One region of the Bacillus sp. AFS031507 genome, then DNA from elsewhere that is predicted to be linked to it. Evidence: riboswitches for the same ligand, from Rfam matches in the RefSeq annotation. Region 1 holds a riboswitch; the other holds the start of a gene.
What was found. A riboswitch is a leader RNA that binds a small molecule or an ion and turns the genes downstream of it on or off. The one in region 1 is predicted to bind lysine.
Positions count from the first base shown of each region.

Region 2: it holds a riboswitch for lysine, as region 1 does, so the genes downstream of both, dapA (4-hydroxy-tetrahydrodipicolinate synthase) here and COE25_RS06445 (amino acid permease) in region 1, are expected to answer to the same signal.

Region 1 is NZ_NUOW01000003.1:496,414-504,203, forward strand. It holds gene COE25_RS06420 (GNAT family N-acetyltransferase) at 1-71, shown strand, start outside; gene COE25_RS06425 (hypothetical protein) at 92-322, opposite strand; gene COE25_RS06430 (alpha/beta hydrolase) at 523-1,404, shown strand; gene asnS (asparagine--tRNA ligase) at 1,580-2,971, shown strand; gene COE25_RS30555 (hypothetical protein) at 3,029-3,202, opposite strand; gene COE25_RS06440 (helix-turn-helix domain-containing protein) at 3,327-3,551, shown strand; gene COE25_RS06445 (amino acid permease) at 3,644-5,125, opposite strand; lysine riboswitch at 5,230-5,420, opposite strand; gene COE25_RS06450 (YitT family protein) at 5,651-6,463, shown strand; gene COE25_RS06455 (winged helix-turn-helix transcriptional regulator) at 6,529-6,888, opposite strand; gene COE25_RS06460 (nitroreductase family protein) at 7,023-7,655, shown strand; gene COE25_RS06465 (PH domain-containing protein) at 7,698-7,790, opposite strand, start outside.
Region 2 is NZ_NUOW01000016.1:5,692-13,481, forward strand. It holds gene desA (Delta(5) desaturase DesA) at 1-879, shown strand, start outside; gene COE25_RS16900 (response regulator) at 961-1,476, shown strand; gene COE25_RS16905 (ribonuclease J) at 1,538-3,145, opposite strand; gene dapA (4-hydroxy-tetrahydrodipicolinate synthase) at 3,372-4,259, opposite strand; lysine riboswitch at 4,390-4,570, opposite strand; gene COE25_RS16915 (hypothetical protein) at 4,670-4,864, opposite strand; gene COE25_RS16920 (MFS transporter) at 4,957-6,171, opposite strand; gene COE25_RS16925 (MarR family winged helix-turn-helix transcriptional regulator) at 6,185-6,604, opposite strand; gene COE25_RS16930 (SAM-dependent methyltransferase) at 6,979-7,731, opposite strand.

The sequences.
Region 1 (7,790 bases):
TTATCTATTATAGTACAGCAACAACACAAAAGGGAACTGGTATTTTATGTTATGAAAAACAAATTGGATAAAAACCCCAAGCTAGAGTTCATTATATTTCTTGATACATAAATTGCTCAGCAAAAAGTTGAACTTGATCTTTATCGATCTTATTTTTTTTCAATAACGATTCAGCGATGACCAGATTGGCTTGAATAGATATATTTCTTTTTAAATCACGAATGGACACATCTCCATTCAATAATTGGATAGCTTTTTCTCTAATGCCTTGATTCGTAGATGACTTGTATAAAAGGTAGGCAATACATGTGATCTTGTCCACATCAAACACTCCTCTTAAATCAAGTATAAACATTTTTTTACTATTTCGACGATAAGCAACGTTTTTCCTGCTATTATTCTGAAAATTTTAAAAAACTTAAGGAAGATTGTCCGGAAAAGAGATTCATGGATTTTATGTGTTCTATTAATCTGAAAATTCAAATAAATTATTAAAAAGAATCTTCGCGGGGGCGGTAAAGAATGTTTGATTACGAAGTAGAAACAAGAGCAGGTTTTGAGGTGATGTCATCTATTTCAAAAGAAGGTTATTCTATTTATGATGTTAATTATGTAAGCCCTTTCAACAGGAAGGTGCCTGCCTTTCTTTTTATTCCTAACAAGGGAGGACCATTTCCAGCTGTCATTTTTATGCACCCTAGTCAAGGAAATAGAAAAACATTTTTTCATGAAGCAAAATTGCTTGCAACAAAAGGTTATATTTCACTCCTAATTGAAGTGCCGTTTTTCGGTGGGGAAGGTCTAACGGATGATCTTGATAGAAAAAAATTCACAAAAAAAATTGAAGCCTTAGCGGATATTCAAAAATACATTCATACTGTTATGGATATTAGAATGGGAGTTACACTGCTTAGTAAGCTAACGATTGTAGATGAAACTCGGATGGCTTTTGTTGGCCATGGTTTTGGAGCGTCCTGGGGCGGGGTAATTTCAGGAATTGATTCGCTCATTAAAACTTTTGTCTTAATATCAGGGTATGGGGAGGCTTCAGAGTGGCAACTGACTAGTGAACATCCAGTCGCAGCCATCATTCGCAGCTTTTTACCGCCTGAAAGATTTGAATATTTTATTTCAAGTCTTAGAAAATTAGATGCCATCCACTATGTAAAAAATGCTGCGCCGGCATCAATACTCTTCCAATTCGCCAAAAATGACGAATTTATTGAACGAGGCCATGCTGCGACTTTTTATTCTGCTGCAAGTTCTCCCAAAAGAATCAACTGGTATGATACCGATCATCTATTTACCAATTGCAAAGAAGCCTTACTTGACCGCCAAGAATGGCTTTCTGCCCATTTTTGTGCTCAAAATGACACGTTTTCAAAAGAATCTACAAAAAACTAAAATAAATCTCTTTCATACCGGAAATTTTGTTGAAAATTGCTTATTTGATATGGTATTTTATATAATATTGAAGGGATAAAAGAAATACGATGATAGTACGGTGGAATTTTACCTTTCGTCCCAAAAGGGATGGAAGGTTTTTTACTTTTTTACATAAGATTTAGGAGGAAAACCAATGAAACAGGCCTTAATCAAGGATTTGTACAGAAATACGGAAAGTTACATTGAACAAAAAGTCCAGTTATCTGGATGGATTCGTACGATTCGCGACTCCAAAACTTTTGGGTTCATTGAATTAAATGATGGCAGCTTTTTTAAAGGGGTACAGATTGTATTTGATGAGCAATTAGAGAACTTTAAGGATATTGCAAAGTTACCAATTAGTTCATCCATTAGGATTGAAGGAGACTTTATTTATACTCCTCAAGCGAAGCAGCCCTTTGAAATTAAAGCAACTAATATCGTGATTGAAGGTTCGTCAAATGTAGATTATCCCTTACAAAAGAAAAAGCATTCGTTTGAATATTTAAGAACTATTTCCCATTTAAGACCAAGAACCAATACGTTTTCAGCTGTTTTTCGTGTGAGATCACTTGCTTCTTATGCATTGCATAAATTCTTCCAAGATAAAGGTTTTGTCTATGTTCACTCACCAATTATTACCGGCAGTGATACAGAAGGTGCAGGAGAAATGTTCCGAGTGACAACACTAGATATGGACAATCCTCCAAAAAATGAAGAAGGCAAAACAGATTTAACCAAGGATTTCTTTAACAAGGAAACTAATTTGACTGTTAGCGGACAGCTTTCGGCTGAGGCGTTTGCCTTGGCTTTCCGGAATGTCTATACCTTCGGCCCAACTTTTAGAGCAGAGAACTCTAACACTGCACGACATGCAGCGGAATTTTGGATGGTAGAACCGGAACTTGCCTTTGCTGAGCTTCCAGATATCATGGACTTGGCTGAAGAAATGGTAAAATCTGTGATAGGCTATGTACTTGAACAAGCCCCTGAAGAAATGAATTTCTTTAACAGCTTTATCGAAAAGGGTTTATTGGATCGTCTAAATAATGCCTACACAGCAGACTTTGGCCGTGTGACATATACCGAAGCCATTGATATATTAAGGGAGTCCGGAGAAACTTTTGCCTATCCGGTAGAGTGGGGGCTTGACCTGCAAACCGAACATGAACGTTATTTAAGTGAAACAGTATTCAAACGCCCAGTATTTGTAACAGACTATCCAAAAGAAATTAAAGCTTTCTATATGAGATTAAATGAAGACAACAAAACAGTAGCGGCAACTGATTTACTTGTGCCAGGAATTGGTGAATTGATTGGCGGCAGCCAGCGTGAAGAACGCGAAGAAATTTTGGCTGGTAAAATTAATGAGCTTGGAATGAATGAAGAAGATTATTGGTGGTACCTTGAATTAAGAAAATATGGTGGTACGAAACATTCTGGTTATGGTATTGGTTTTGAGCGGTTAATTATGTACTTAACTGGAATGACTAATATTAGAGATGTCATTCCATTCCCGAGAACAACAGGAAATGCCGAGTTTTAAAACAAATTTAAAAAGGAGAAAGCTGATTCACAGAATCGGCTTTCTCCTTTTTATTTATTAAAGAACCTTTAATTCCTCTTCAAAAAAGAATGTTTCTGGATGTTCCTTAACGATATAAGAATATCTTTTCATGTTTTTAACATATTGTGATTTTAAAATTGTGACGACCTCGCCAGTTTCTTTAATGTTAACTGACTGTCCGTTTTTGTACAGATTGTTTGAGTTTTTCATGTTTCACACTCCTTTACCTATTCCTAATTAAGTATAACATAAGCCAAGATGGAAAGGGGGAAACCCTTCTTCCTTTCAATTGTGAACTTAATGTGTTATGCTTTTAAAAAAGTGAGGTGTCATTTTGACAAATTATAAAGCAAAAAAAAGTAACCTCAAAGATTTATTATCAAAAAACGGCATGGACCTGGAAAGTTTGGAACGGAATACAAGTATTCCTCAAACTCAGCTCAACGACTACTTGTCCAAAAAAGTGATGAACTTAAATACTGCGATGACAATTTCAAGAGAATTAAATTGCTCTATTGAAGACTTATACATTTGGTCATCTGAGGAAAAGAAAGCGTAATACTTAAAAACAGGCTCTTCAATTGAGTCTGTTTTTTTATTGGTTTAAGAAAATAGCACGCGAAAATTTTCGCGTGCTATTTTCTAAACAAACTAATTTCTTAAATCACACTTTTCTAAAGGTATAAATTTAGTTTTCTTTGTAAATTTATATCCTAGCCATACAATAAGGAATAATGGCAGTCCGATATATGAAACTAAAACACCATTCCAATCGATTTGGTCACCCGTGAATGCGGAATAATTTTGTCCTAAGACAACAAACCCGCAAACGGCAAACGCGAAGAGCGGACCAAAAGGGAAGAATTTTGATTTATATGGTAACAAGCTAAGGTCCTTACCTTGGGCGACAAATGCTTTACGGAATCGATAATGACATACTGCAATGCCGAGCCATGCGATAAAGCCGGACATACCAGAAGCGTTTAACAACCATACATAAACCGTTCCATCCCCAAAGAAGGAAGCAAGAAATGCGAGTGTTCCCACTAAGGTTGTTGCAATTAAGGCATTGACTGGAACACCTTTTTTGTTTAATTTACCAAGGAATTTCGGTGCTTTGCCTTGACGGGCCAAATCCCAAAGCATCCGAGTGGATGCATACATTCCTGAATTTCCTGCCGATAATACAGCTGTAAGAATAACAGCATTCATGATTGAAGCGGCGAAAGCGATGCCAGCCTTTTGAAAAACCAGCGTAAATGGACTAACGGTTATATCCCCATTTGCTAAATTCCCGTTTGTATATGGAATAAGCAGTCCGATTACTAGTATAGCCAATACATAGAATAATAAAATACGCCAGAAAACTTGTTTCACTGCACGAGGAATAGCTTTCTTTGGATCCTCCGTTTCACCAGCAGCAACACCTAAAAGCTCTGTTCCTTGGAAGGAGAAGCCTGCAGCCATAAAGATTCCCATCATGGACATAAAGCCGCCGTGGAATGGAGCATCACCAACAGTGAAGTTTTTGAAGCCGATTGCTTCATTACCCATGATGCCGAAGATCATTAAAGTACCAGTAACGATAAAAATAATAACTGTAACAACTTTAATTAAGGAAAACCAATATTCTGCTTCTCCGAATCCTTTAACAGAAAGATAGTTTAATAGAAACATAATTACTAAAAAGATGCCGCTCCAAATGAATGAAGGAATATGTGGAAACCAGAATTTCATAATCATTGTTACAGCAGCTAATTCGGCAGCAATCGTAATTGCCCAGTTATACCAATAGTTCCAGCCTAGGGCAAAACCAAGGGAAGGATCGACAAATTTGGTTGCATACGTACTAAAGCTTCCGGCAACTGGCATATAGGCACCCATTTCTGCTAAGCCCTGCATCAAAAAGTAAACCATAATACCAATAACAAGGTAGGAAAGGATTGCCCCGCCGGGTCCCGCACTATGGATAGCGCCACCGCTAGCTAGAAAAAGTCCAGTACCAATCGTCCCGCCAAGGGAAATCATTGTGAGGTGACGGGATTTTAAACTTCGTTTTAATTCGGTTGGATCCTGTTGTAGTGTTAAGTCACTAGTATATTCACTCTCTTTTAATACTCTTGCTGTTTGCATTGTCTTGACTCCTCTTTTTCTAATTTTTTCGAGAAGGAGTTTGGAATAAAAAAATGCCATCGAAGAAGTATCGATGGCATTGTAAATACCCCGCATCATACCTTCCGAAAGATAGCTCAACACGCTTAACTGGTAGGTTTAAGCGTGACAGTTCTGTTCCTATTTGGAGACAGCCCCAGCATGCTTTTTCAGAGATGAAAGCACACTTCGGCAGCTTTTCCTTTCAAACGGAGTCAAGGATGTCTCTCTCATCTCGTCCGCTTTACTGATAAAAACCGCGACCTCTACCTCATCGGTTTGATGAGGATTTATCATATAAAGTTAATATATTACTAAAGTATAAATATTATTATAGAATTGTCAATAATATATTATTCCAAAAATGAGAAGTCTTTATTCAATCAATTAGAATAAACAGATAATTGAGTTTCTTTTTAATAAATTATTTAATTTACTTTATAAGAGAGAATCGGTATTATTTTTAAATAGAATTAATTGCCTGTTTTTCATAGGAGGATTTTTACCATGCAGATTGTTGGAATGATTTCGGGATCTCTCATTGTTGTGGTTGCCTTTAACCTTTTCTTAATCCCTCATGAAGTGTTAAGCAGTGGATTGAGCGGAATTTCTATGATTTTAGGGATGATCTCGCCTGTTAATACAGGGGTGGCAAATTTCCTGCTGAATTTTCCGTTATTGATTATTGGTTATAAAATGTTAGGGAAAAGATTTATCGTGAATTCCATCTTTGCTGTAATAATTATATCAATTGGCCTTTATTTAATTCCCGTTCATGCCATTGCCGATGATAGAATTCTCTCCTCAATTTTCGGTGGTGCTTTAACCGGGTTAGGTGTCGGAATAGTTTTTCGCTGTTCTGGATCGACCGGGGGATTTGATATTATTGGCATGATTGTGGCGAGAAAAAGAGATTTTCCGATTGGTGTTTTACTTTCAGGCATGAATGCTGTCGTCATCTTGATCAGTGGATTTTTATTTGATTGGGATTCTGCTCTTTATACCTTGGTTTCCATTTTTGTTACAGGTAAAGTGGTGGATGCAATTTATACAGATCATGCTAAATTAACTTTAATGATCATTACAGATAAGGGCGAAGAAATGAGAGCTCATTTACTGACAAATTTGTATCGAGGTTTGACGATTATGGATGGGGTTGGCGGCTACTCAAATCACCAACGGAACGTGATGATAACGGTAATTTCCAGATACGAACTTAATGAAGTTAAAAACTTAATTACAGAAGTTGATCCATCAGCATTTGTCAATATTACCGAAACAATTGAAGTTATGGGGCTGTTTCATCGGCCAAGTCCATAAAAACAAAAAAGGTTTGCATCTATACAATAGAGCAAGCCTTTTTTGTGTGAGATAGTTACTCAGCATCATAGGGATTTCCCGCGTTTTTTTACCCATTTCATTAGCACATGAATAACCTCATCAAGTTCTTTACCAGTTGGAGTCAGTTCATATTCCACTTTTTTTGGAGAGGTAGTAATGATGTTTTTGACAATCAATCCCTCATTTTCTAAATCACGTAAGCGTTCGGTTAAGAGACGATCAGAAATTCCTGGAATAGATGATATTATTTCATGGTACCGCTTCGGTCCTTCCATAAGCGTATAAATAACAGAACCCATCCAACGTTTGCCAATAAATTCGATTGCCTTATGAAAGTTAGTACATATATGTTTAATTTCCTCTGCAGAATGAGTCATACAATCTTGGTGGTTAGGTTCACTCATATAAAATCCCTCTTTTTTACTATTCTAACTGTATAATACCATATTTGAATTACTTGACGATAGGTACTTACTAATAGTAAGATGACTAAGAACTTACTTTTAGTAAGTTAAAAATTCACAGGGGGAAATCTCTCATGCAAACCACATTAATAAAAAGTTTATCTGAAGTGATAAAAGAACGTCACTCTGTCAGAAAATATGATTCAACATACAATATTTCTCAAGAAGAAATTAAAGATATGCTAAAAGAAGCGACACAAGCACCATCCTCTAGTAATCTTCAACCATGGCGTTTTATTGTTATTCAAGATCAGGAGGCGAAAAAGGAACTAAGAGCAATCGCCAACAATCAAGAGCAAGTAGAAACAGCGTCTGCCGTTATTGCAGTATTAGGCGATAAGGAAATGTATAAAAGTGTGGAAAAAGTCTATCGAAGTGCATACGAGGCTGGTTTGATGGACGAAGCTAATATGAATCGATTAATAGAAGGTACAAATAAAACATACCCACTTGCTCCAGAGGAAGTCTTGAAAAATATTGCTTCATTTGATGCTGGTTTAGTATCGATGCAGTTGATGTTAATTGCAAAAGACAGAGGGTATGACACCGTTCCAATGGGTGGCTTTGATAAAGATAAATTCGTGAAAATGTTCAATGTCTCCGATCGACTTTTCCCAATTGTGTTGATTTCACTAGGGAAGGCGGCTGCACCTGCTTTCAATACAACACGTTTACCATTGGAGGATGTATTAATAGATTATAGATAAAAAAGGAGGCGCATGATAATTTTTCATGCGCCTACTTATTTTTTAGTTATTAATATACTTTTCAAACACATAGCCGAAATCTTTTACTATATATTGTTTTTTGCTATCTTCTAACCACTGAAAGGCTGCTTGATT
Region 2 (7,790 bases), on a different contig from region 1:
TTAGCATTAGTTCCAATTGTGGTAGCCGCAGGATTTTTAACGAGGATTTTCATCATCTTTCATGATTGTACCCATCATTCATTCTTTAAAAGCCGCCGGGCTAACAGAATCGTTGGAACTGCGATGGGTGTGTTAACGGTTTTCCCGTTTGATCAATGGGGACATGAGCATTCTGTCCATCATGCGACAAGTGGTAACTTGGATAAACGCGGAACAGGTGATATTTGGACACTTACAGTAGATGAATATTTAGCAGCACCACTTAGACTTCGTCTAGCCTACCGTTTTTACCGTAATCCATTGGTCATGCTTGGATTAGGTCCGATTTATGTGTTCCTTCTTAAAAATCGATTTAACCGCAAAGGTGCAAAACAGAAGGAACGTAACAACACTTATTTAACGAATGTTCTAATCGTTGCTTTGATTGCCTTGCTTTGTTGGGCAATCGGATGGCAGGCGTTTCTACTAGTACAAGGTTCAATTTTTATGATTTCCGGAGCTGCTGGTATTTGGTTGTTTTACGTACAGCACACTTTTGAAGATTCTTATTTTGAAGAGGACAAAGAGTGGGAATATGTAAAAGCGGCAGTAGAGGGTAGCTCTTTCTATAAGCTTCCAAAAGTTTTGCAATGGCTTACTGGGAATATTGGTTTCCACCATGTTCATCATTTAAGCCCACGGGTGCCTAACTATAAATTGGAGGAAGCACATAATAATACGCCTCCGTTACAAAACGTACCAACCATTTCTCTTGCTACAAGCTTAAAGTCAATACGTTTCCGTTTGTGGGATGAGGAAAGAAAGAATTTTGTGAGCTTTAGAGAAGTCAAAGCTTTAGCTAAAAAGAGGTTTTCCGTACAAGTTAAACCTGAAATCTAACTAGATCAATAAAGGCTTGCTCCCCTTAATTTAAGGGGAGTTGTTACTTACATAACACTGACAGATAAGGAGGGAACTTATATGATTCGAATTGTTATTGCTGAGGATCAGGAAATGCTGCTAGGGGCGATTGGTTCTCTCCTCAATTTGGAAGAGGATATGGAAGTAGTCGGGCAGGCGAGCAATGGGGAAGAGGCCCTTGCACTAGTGCACCGGTTGCAGCCGGATGTTTGTATCATGGATATTGAGATGCCTGAAATGAGCGGTCTTGAGGCAGCTGAGTCTTTAAAGGCATTTGGTTGTAAGGTTATAATCCTAACAACCTTTGCCAGGAGTGGGTATTATGGGAGGGCCTTACAAGCGGATGTAAGCGGCTATTTATTGAAGGATAGCCCGAGTGAGGAATTAGCAGGATCGATTCGCAGCATCATCAATGGACAGCGAATATACTGCCCCGAACTAATCGATGAAGACTCAAACCAAAACGAACAGAACATCGAAGAGTTCCAACCGCTAGCCGAGAGAAAGACAAAAATTAGCACAGTCAGAAATTACCTGACAACCATCCTAGATAGAATAAAATTACCAACAGGTTAAAAAATAAGGTGTCAGGCACCATGTGAAATCTTCACATGGTGCCTGACACCATTTTTTTGTTTTAAATTTCAATAATAATAGGGAGGATCATTGGCTTTCTCTTTGTTTGGGTGAATACATATTGTCCGACTGATTTTTTTATGTTTTGTTTGATTACATTCCATTGCCGGATATTCTCACTTTGCAGGTCATTTATGGTTTTCTTAGCAAGGCGGTTAATCTCTTTTAGAAGTTCATCCGAATTTCTTGCGTACACGAAACCACGTGTAATGGTATCAGGTCCGGATATAATCCTTCGGTCACCTTTATTAATGGTTATTACAATTACGAGCATGCCATCCTCAGAAAGCTGTTTACGGTCTCGTAGCACAATGTCCCCGACATCGCCAACGCCCATCCCGTCCACATAGGTATCTCCTGCTGGAATCGACCGAGTCTGACGGGCCACCTGGTTTTCAACATCGACGACATCACCATTTTTGATAATGAAGGTATTTCCCTTCTCAACTCCAACGGACTCGGCTAACAACCGGTGGTGATGCAGCATTCGATATTCACCGTGAATCGGAATGAAATAGGTCGGCTTCATTAAGGTAAGCATCAGTTTTAAATCTTCCTGATAGCCATGACCGGACACATGCATACCCGTTGAACTTCCGGATCCATAGATAACTTTGGCGCCCAGTTGAAATAAATTGTCAATGATCCGAGAAACGTCCTTTTCATTTCCCGGTATTGGAGATGCTGCTAAAATAACCGTGTCTCCAGGATAAACGGATACATCGCGGAAATTTCCGCTAGCGAGACGAGCAAGGGCAGCCATTTGCTCCCCTTGACTACCCGTACAAAGGATGACCACCTTTTCAGGAGAAAGTCGATCAACTTCGCGTGGTTCAATGATCATCCCATCAGGAATGGTTAAATAACCACGCTCAATCGCAACTGAGACCACATTTACCATACTCCGGCCAAGGAGCGCGATCTTTCGATTGGCCTTTATCGCCGCGGCAACCACTTGTTGAACACGATTCACATTCGATGCAAAAGTGGAGATAAAGATTTTCCCGTCAGCTTTCATAAAGGCCTCATCCAAATTGTCACCAATCATTTGCTCAGACGGTGTTAGTCCCTTACGCTCAGCATTGGTACTTTCAGATAATAAAACTAACACACCTTGCTGACCAATATCGGCCATTTTATGAATATCTGAATGTTGATTATTCACAGGTGTTAAGTCAAATTTGAAGTCACCGGTATGAACGACATTACCTTCAGGTGTATGAAAGACAATACCGAGACAATCAGGAATACTATGGCTTACCCTGAAAAAGGATACAGTGGTTTCTCCAAACTCAAGTTTTGAATTAGAATCAATCGTCATGAGCTTCGTGTTTCCGTGAAGTCGATGCTCGTCAATTTTTAATTCAATTAGCCCAAGTGTAAAATGGGTAGCGTAGATAGGGATATTCAATTTTCTTAAGATATAAGGAATACCGCCAATATGATCTTCGTGCCCATGGGTCACAATTAGAGCACGGATCTTCTCCTGATTTTCTTCCAAGTAAGTAATATCGGGGATAATCAAATCAATTCCTAACAAACTTTCATCTGGAAATTTACCGCCGCAGTCAACTATAAAGATATCTTCAGCGTATTGAACCACATACATATTTTTACCGATTTCATTTATGCCGCCTAAAGAGAAAATGGATAATGTACTATCATTCGTTCGCAAAGTAAAATCCTCCTTAACCCAAGTAAATAAGAATAGTATGCCCCTTTGGATTTACTTTATCGGAAGGAGAGAGGTAAAACTTTTGTCGACCACCAAAAAAAACTGCCACAAACCCTGTTTTATTGAGGTTTGTGGCAGCTTGTTTTTATCGGTGGATTAATTATATTAATACTTTAACATTGCTCGCTGGTAGAACACCTTGTAGTGCTCTTTGCTCTTCGGTGGTTAATGGGAGCAATGGCAGGCGAAGACCTCCAACGTTCACTCCATTCATATTCAATGCGGCTTTTACCGGTGCTGGGTTTGGTGCTGCAAATAATGCTTTCATAATCGGGAGAAGACGGCGATGGGCACTAGCTGCATTTTGGACATTCCCATTTTTAAAATGATTAATCATTTCTTGTATTTCATTACCAATGACATGGGAAGCAACGGAAACCACTCCAGCTCCACCAATGGCTAAAACCGGCAATGCTAAGCCATCATCACCACTATAAAGGGTAAAATCACTTGGTGCTTGGCTAATAATTTCAGCCATAGCATCTAAGTTACCGCTTGCTTCTTTTAAGGCGACAATATTTGGAATCTGTGAAAGTCGAACAATGGTCTCTACCGACAGGTTGACCACACTTCGGCCGGGGATATTATAAAGCATAATCGGTAATGGTGTAGATTCAGCAATCGCTTTGAAGTGCTGATACATGCCCTCTTGGGATGGTTTGTTGTAATAAGGAGCAACAAGCATAATCCCATCGACGCCTGTTTCTTCAGCCAGCTTTGTTAGGCTGATGGAAGCTCTCGTGTTATTGGAGCCAGTTCCAGCGATAACCGGAACTCTTCCATTGACAGCCTCGACAACAAATTTAAATAAAGCGACTTTTTCTTCCGTTGTTAATGTAGGAGATTCTCCGGTTGTACCAGCAACTACGATTCCATCGGTACCATTTTCAATTAAATAATCAACAAGTGTTCTAGTCGCGTTAAAATCTATTTCACCATTTTGATCAAATGGTGTAACCATAGCGGTTAAAACTTGGCCAAAATTCATCATTTCTCACCCTTTAATTAAAATTTTTTTTAAAATTTAGAGGTGGGTAAGGCCATTCATAATTTAACGCAAAAAAGCAACAACGAGGGTTCGCTGTTGCAGTAGAAACATAAAAAAAATAAGTTCCCGTGCGTAAGATAGCCCTCCATATAGTTTCCTATATGACAGTTCTGTATTTTTTCAATAGCAGAACCAGCTTCAAGACCAATGAGATTCATTGAAGCTTCGGCAAATTCCCCTTTTCACAATCATCATTGGACCTCATTATCCTCCTATTGTGTACTCATGGTCTTTGCGCCTCTATCCTCACTTCAAAAAACGTGAAGTAAGAAAATATTTAATTGATAGTAAATATATCAGAATATTCCCTTTGGTTCAAGGGCAATTGGAACTTTATTTTAAAATTCATACTATATTTCTGCCGTTTCTAAACTCAGTTTATCCTTTTCAACTTCTAAGGCAGATACAATATAAGCAAACCCGTTCATAACAAAATAAATAACATTAGATTGGACCCGTTCCTTTTCTCCCAAATAAGTATTTATGATAATACTGAAGGAAAAAAAGACAACAAATGATAATGCAATTTTATTAAAAATTATCATGTCTACCGACCCCTTTAATTAGGATTCTTATGCTTATCATATTTGCTATAAACCGGTTTTATGCGTGCCTTCGTTTGGCCGGTTACCTGAAGTCAATTAGGGTCGGGGGTTGGTCCAGTCATAATCGTCCTTCCTGAACGTTCTTTCTTGCCGTGTAAAAAATAGTAAAGAATTGAGGTTGCCAGAGCGACAATACCTAAGATGACATACAGGTTGCTAAAGCCGGTTAATGGAATAATAAATCCAAGGATATATGGACCGAATCCAAGTCCTGCATCAAGAAAGATAAAGAAAGTCGATGTCGCCAAACCCATCCGATGGGGAGGCGTTACTTTAACGGCCACTGCCTGGGTGCTTGACTGCATGTTACCGAAACCAAGGCCAATTAGAACACCTGCTAGCAATAAAGTAATGCTGATACTAGCTGAACTTAACAGAAACAAGCCGACTGCTAAGAGGACAAAGCCCGGATACATAATAAAGTTTGCACCCTTCAGGTCCATTAAGCGGCCTGTGATCGGGCGTGATATCAATACTGCGATAGAATAGACTAGGAAGAAGAAACTCGCCGTACTAACTAAGTCAATTTCGATCGCATAGAAGTTAATAAAAGATAGAACGCTGGAATAACAAAAAGCTACTACCAGTGTAATGACAGCGATGGGCAGTGCCTTTGGCTCAATATAGTTGGAAAGCTTAAACCCTTTTACTTCAGCTGTTTTTACAGATACAACTAACGGAGGCACATCAACAAAGAATGCTGTGATTAAACTAATTACCCCTAAAGCAAGGGAGAATATAAAAATCATTTGGAAATCTGTATGTTGGGTCATATAGAGTCCGATGAATGGCCCGATAGCAGTAGCGAGTGTCGCACTCATGCTGAAGTAGCCGATCCCTTCCGCTTTTCGAGCAGCCGGGATAATCTGGGCCACAATCGTACCTGTAGCAGTCCCCACCATTCCCCCTGCAATCCCGTGGAGTAAGCGGGTAATAAGCAGGAAGGTAATCCCGAAGTTCACAAAATACAAAAGAAGCGTCAAAATAAATAAAATTATACCAATGAATAACGTTTTCTTTCGGCCAATTGACTCAATAAACCGGCCAATCACCAACCGGCCAATTAAAGACCCGACAATAAATATTCCTGTTACAAGCCCTGCTTGACTTGTAGAAGCACCAAATTCATCGACTGCATAAACACCGATGATTACGATTAATAAATAAAAGACTAAAGTTACGAAAAAATTGACCGTGGAAACAATGGTGAAATCCTTTGTCCACAGTTTAGCTCTAGGTTGAGTCACTTATTAAAACCCCTTATTTAATAATATTTTTACGAATTTCCCCCATAATGCGGATGGCCTCGAGCTGTTCATGCTCTGAGATGCCTTTTAAAATGTCCGTTTCATACTGATCAATCGTCACACGGACTTCCGTATATACTTTTCTCCCAAGCTCTGTCAGCTGTGTTCTCTTTTCACGTTTATCATTGCTCGGAACCTGCTCGACATAGCCCAATTCTTCCAAGCGGTTCATGGTCCGGGTGACAGTGGGCTTCTCTACATATAAATAATGAGAGAGTTCCACTAGCGTTGCTGAGCCATTATTGAATAAGTAGTAAAAAATCGACCATTGCGCTCTATGGAGATGATGCTCGGCGAGATGGATATTAAGTTTATTCTCGAACGGCCGGTACAACATCAGTAATTGGTGGAAAAATTTTTGAGAAGTATTTATTTGAAACACCCCTTGTTAAATGGTTAGTTAGAGTAATAATTACCCTGGGTAACTATTATAGTATAACAGAAATGATAATAAAATGTCTAATGTTAGAGGTGGGGTGATACTAATCAAACGTTTGATTGGGACGGGATGAGGCATTGGTGTATATGGATTTTTGGGGTAAAGACTTTTTCTGGATAATATAATCAAACGATTGATTAAAAGGGCCTGAGTCCTTGGTGTATAAGGTTTTTATGAGGTGGGTAATTTTTTATGAAAAAAAACTAATCAAACGTTTAATTAAAAAGAGTAGAAAATTTACCTGAAAAAATTAATCAAACGTTTGATTAAATGTGGATGAAGCCTTGGTATTGCTCTATTTTTCCCTATTAGTTATTTCGATACAAATACAGACCAAATCCTAAGGTATCTCTGCCCCATGTCAAATAGGTCCGGCGCCATGTGCGAATTCGCTGCAGCATCGCTTCACAATCGGGGTCATCTGGATTTTCAAGACAATAATTCTCGACTGACATCGAATAAAGCCATTCGTAATCATCCCAGTCATCTTCATTAGCAACATAAGACCAAAGTGGGATTAAACCTAATTCTTCACCAGCCTTAACGGTATCCGCATGGCTTTTACATTCCGACTCGTCTGCACCGCCAAGCGCCTCTAAATATTCAGGACTGGGAGTCTGCTTCCAATAGCCTTCACCTATTAAAATGTGGCCATTTTTCTTTACAAGACGTTTTAGTGTTTTTAGTGTAGGCTCCAGTCCGCCCAAGGCATGGGTAGATCCGATACAAATCCCAAAATCATACCCGTCTGGATCACATCTCTCAACCGCCGTGCGAGCATCTTCCACGATAAACTCAATACTGCCTTCAGGAATTCTAGTGCTTGCATTCCGCTTCCCTTCCTCAATGGACCCGTCATACAATTCTATTGCAGTGGAGGTAACCTGGTAGTTTTCCACCAACCGAATTAACAATTCGCATTTACCAGCCCCTATATCAATCACCTTATCTGATGCTTTAGGCGATACAATTCCGAGCATCTTCATAATTTTTGCCTTGCTGATTGGATTACTAAATGCATGATTACGATGGGCAATAGCTGAAAATTTGTTTCTATCCATAGATAATGTCTCCTTTTCTACTACAAGTGGATGTGGATTCTACCTAACGCTTTCCTATT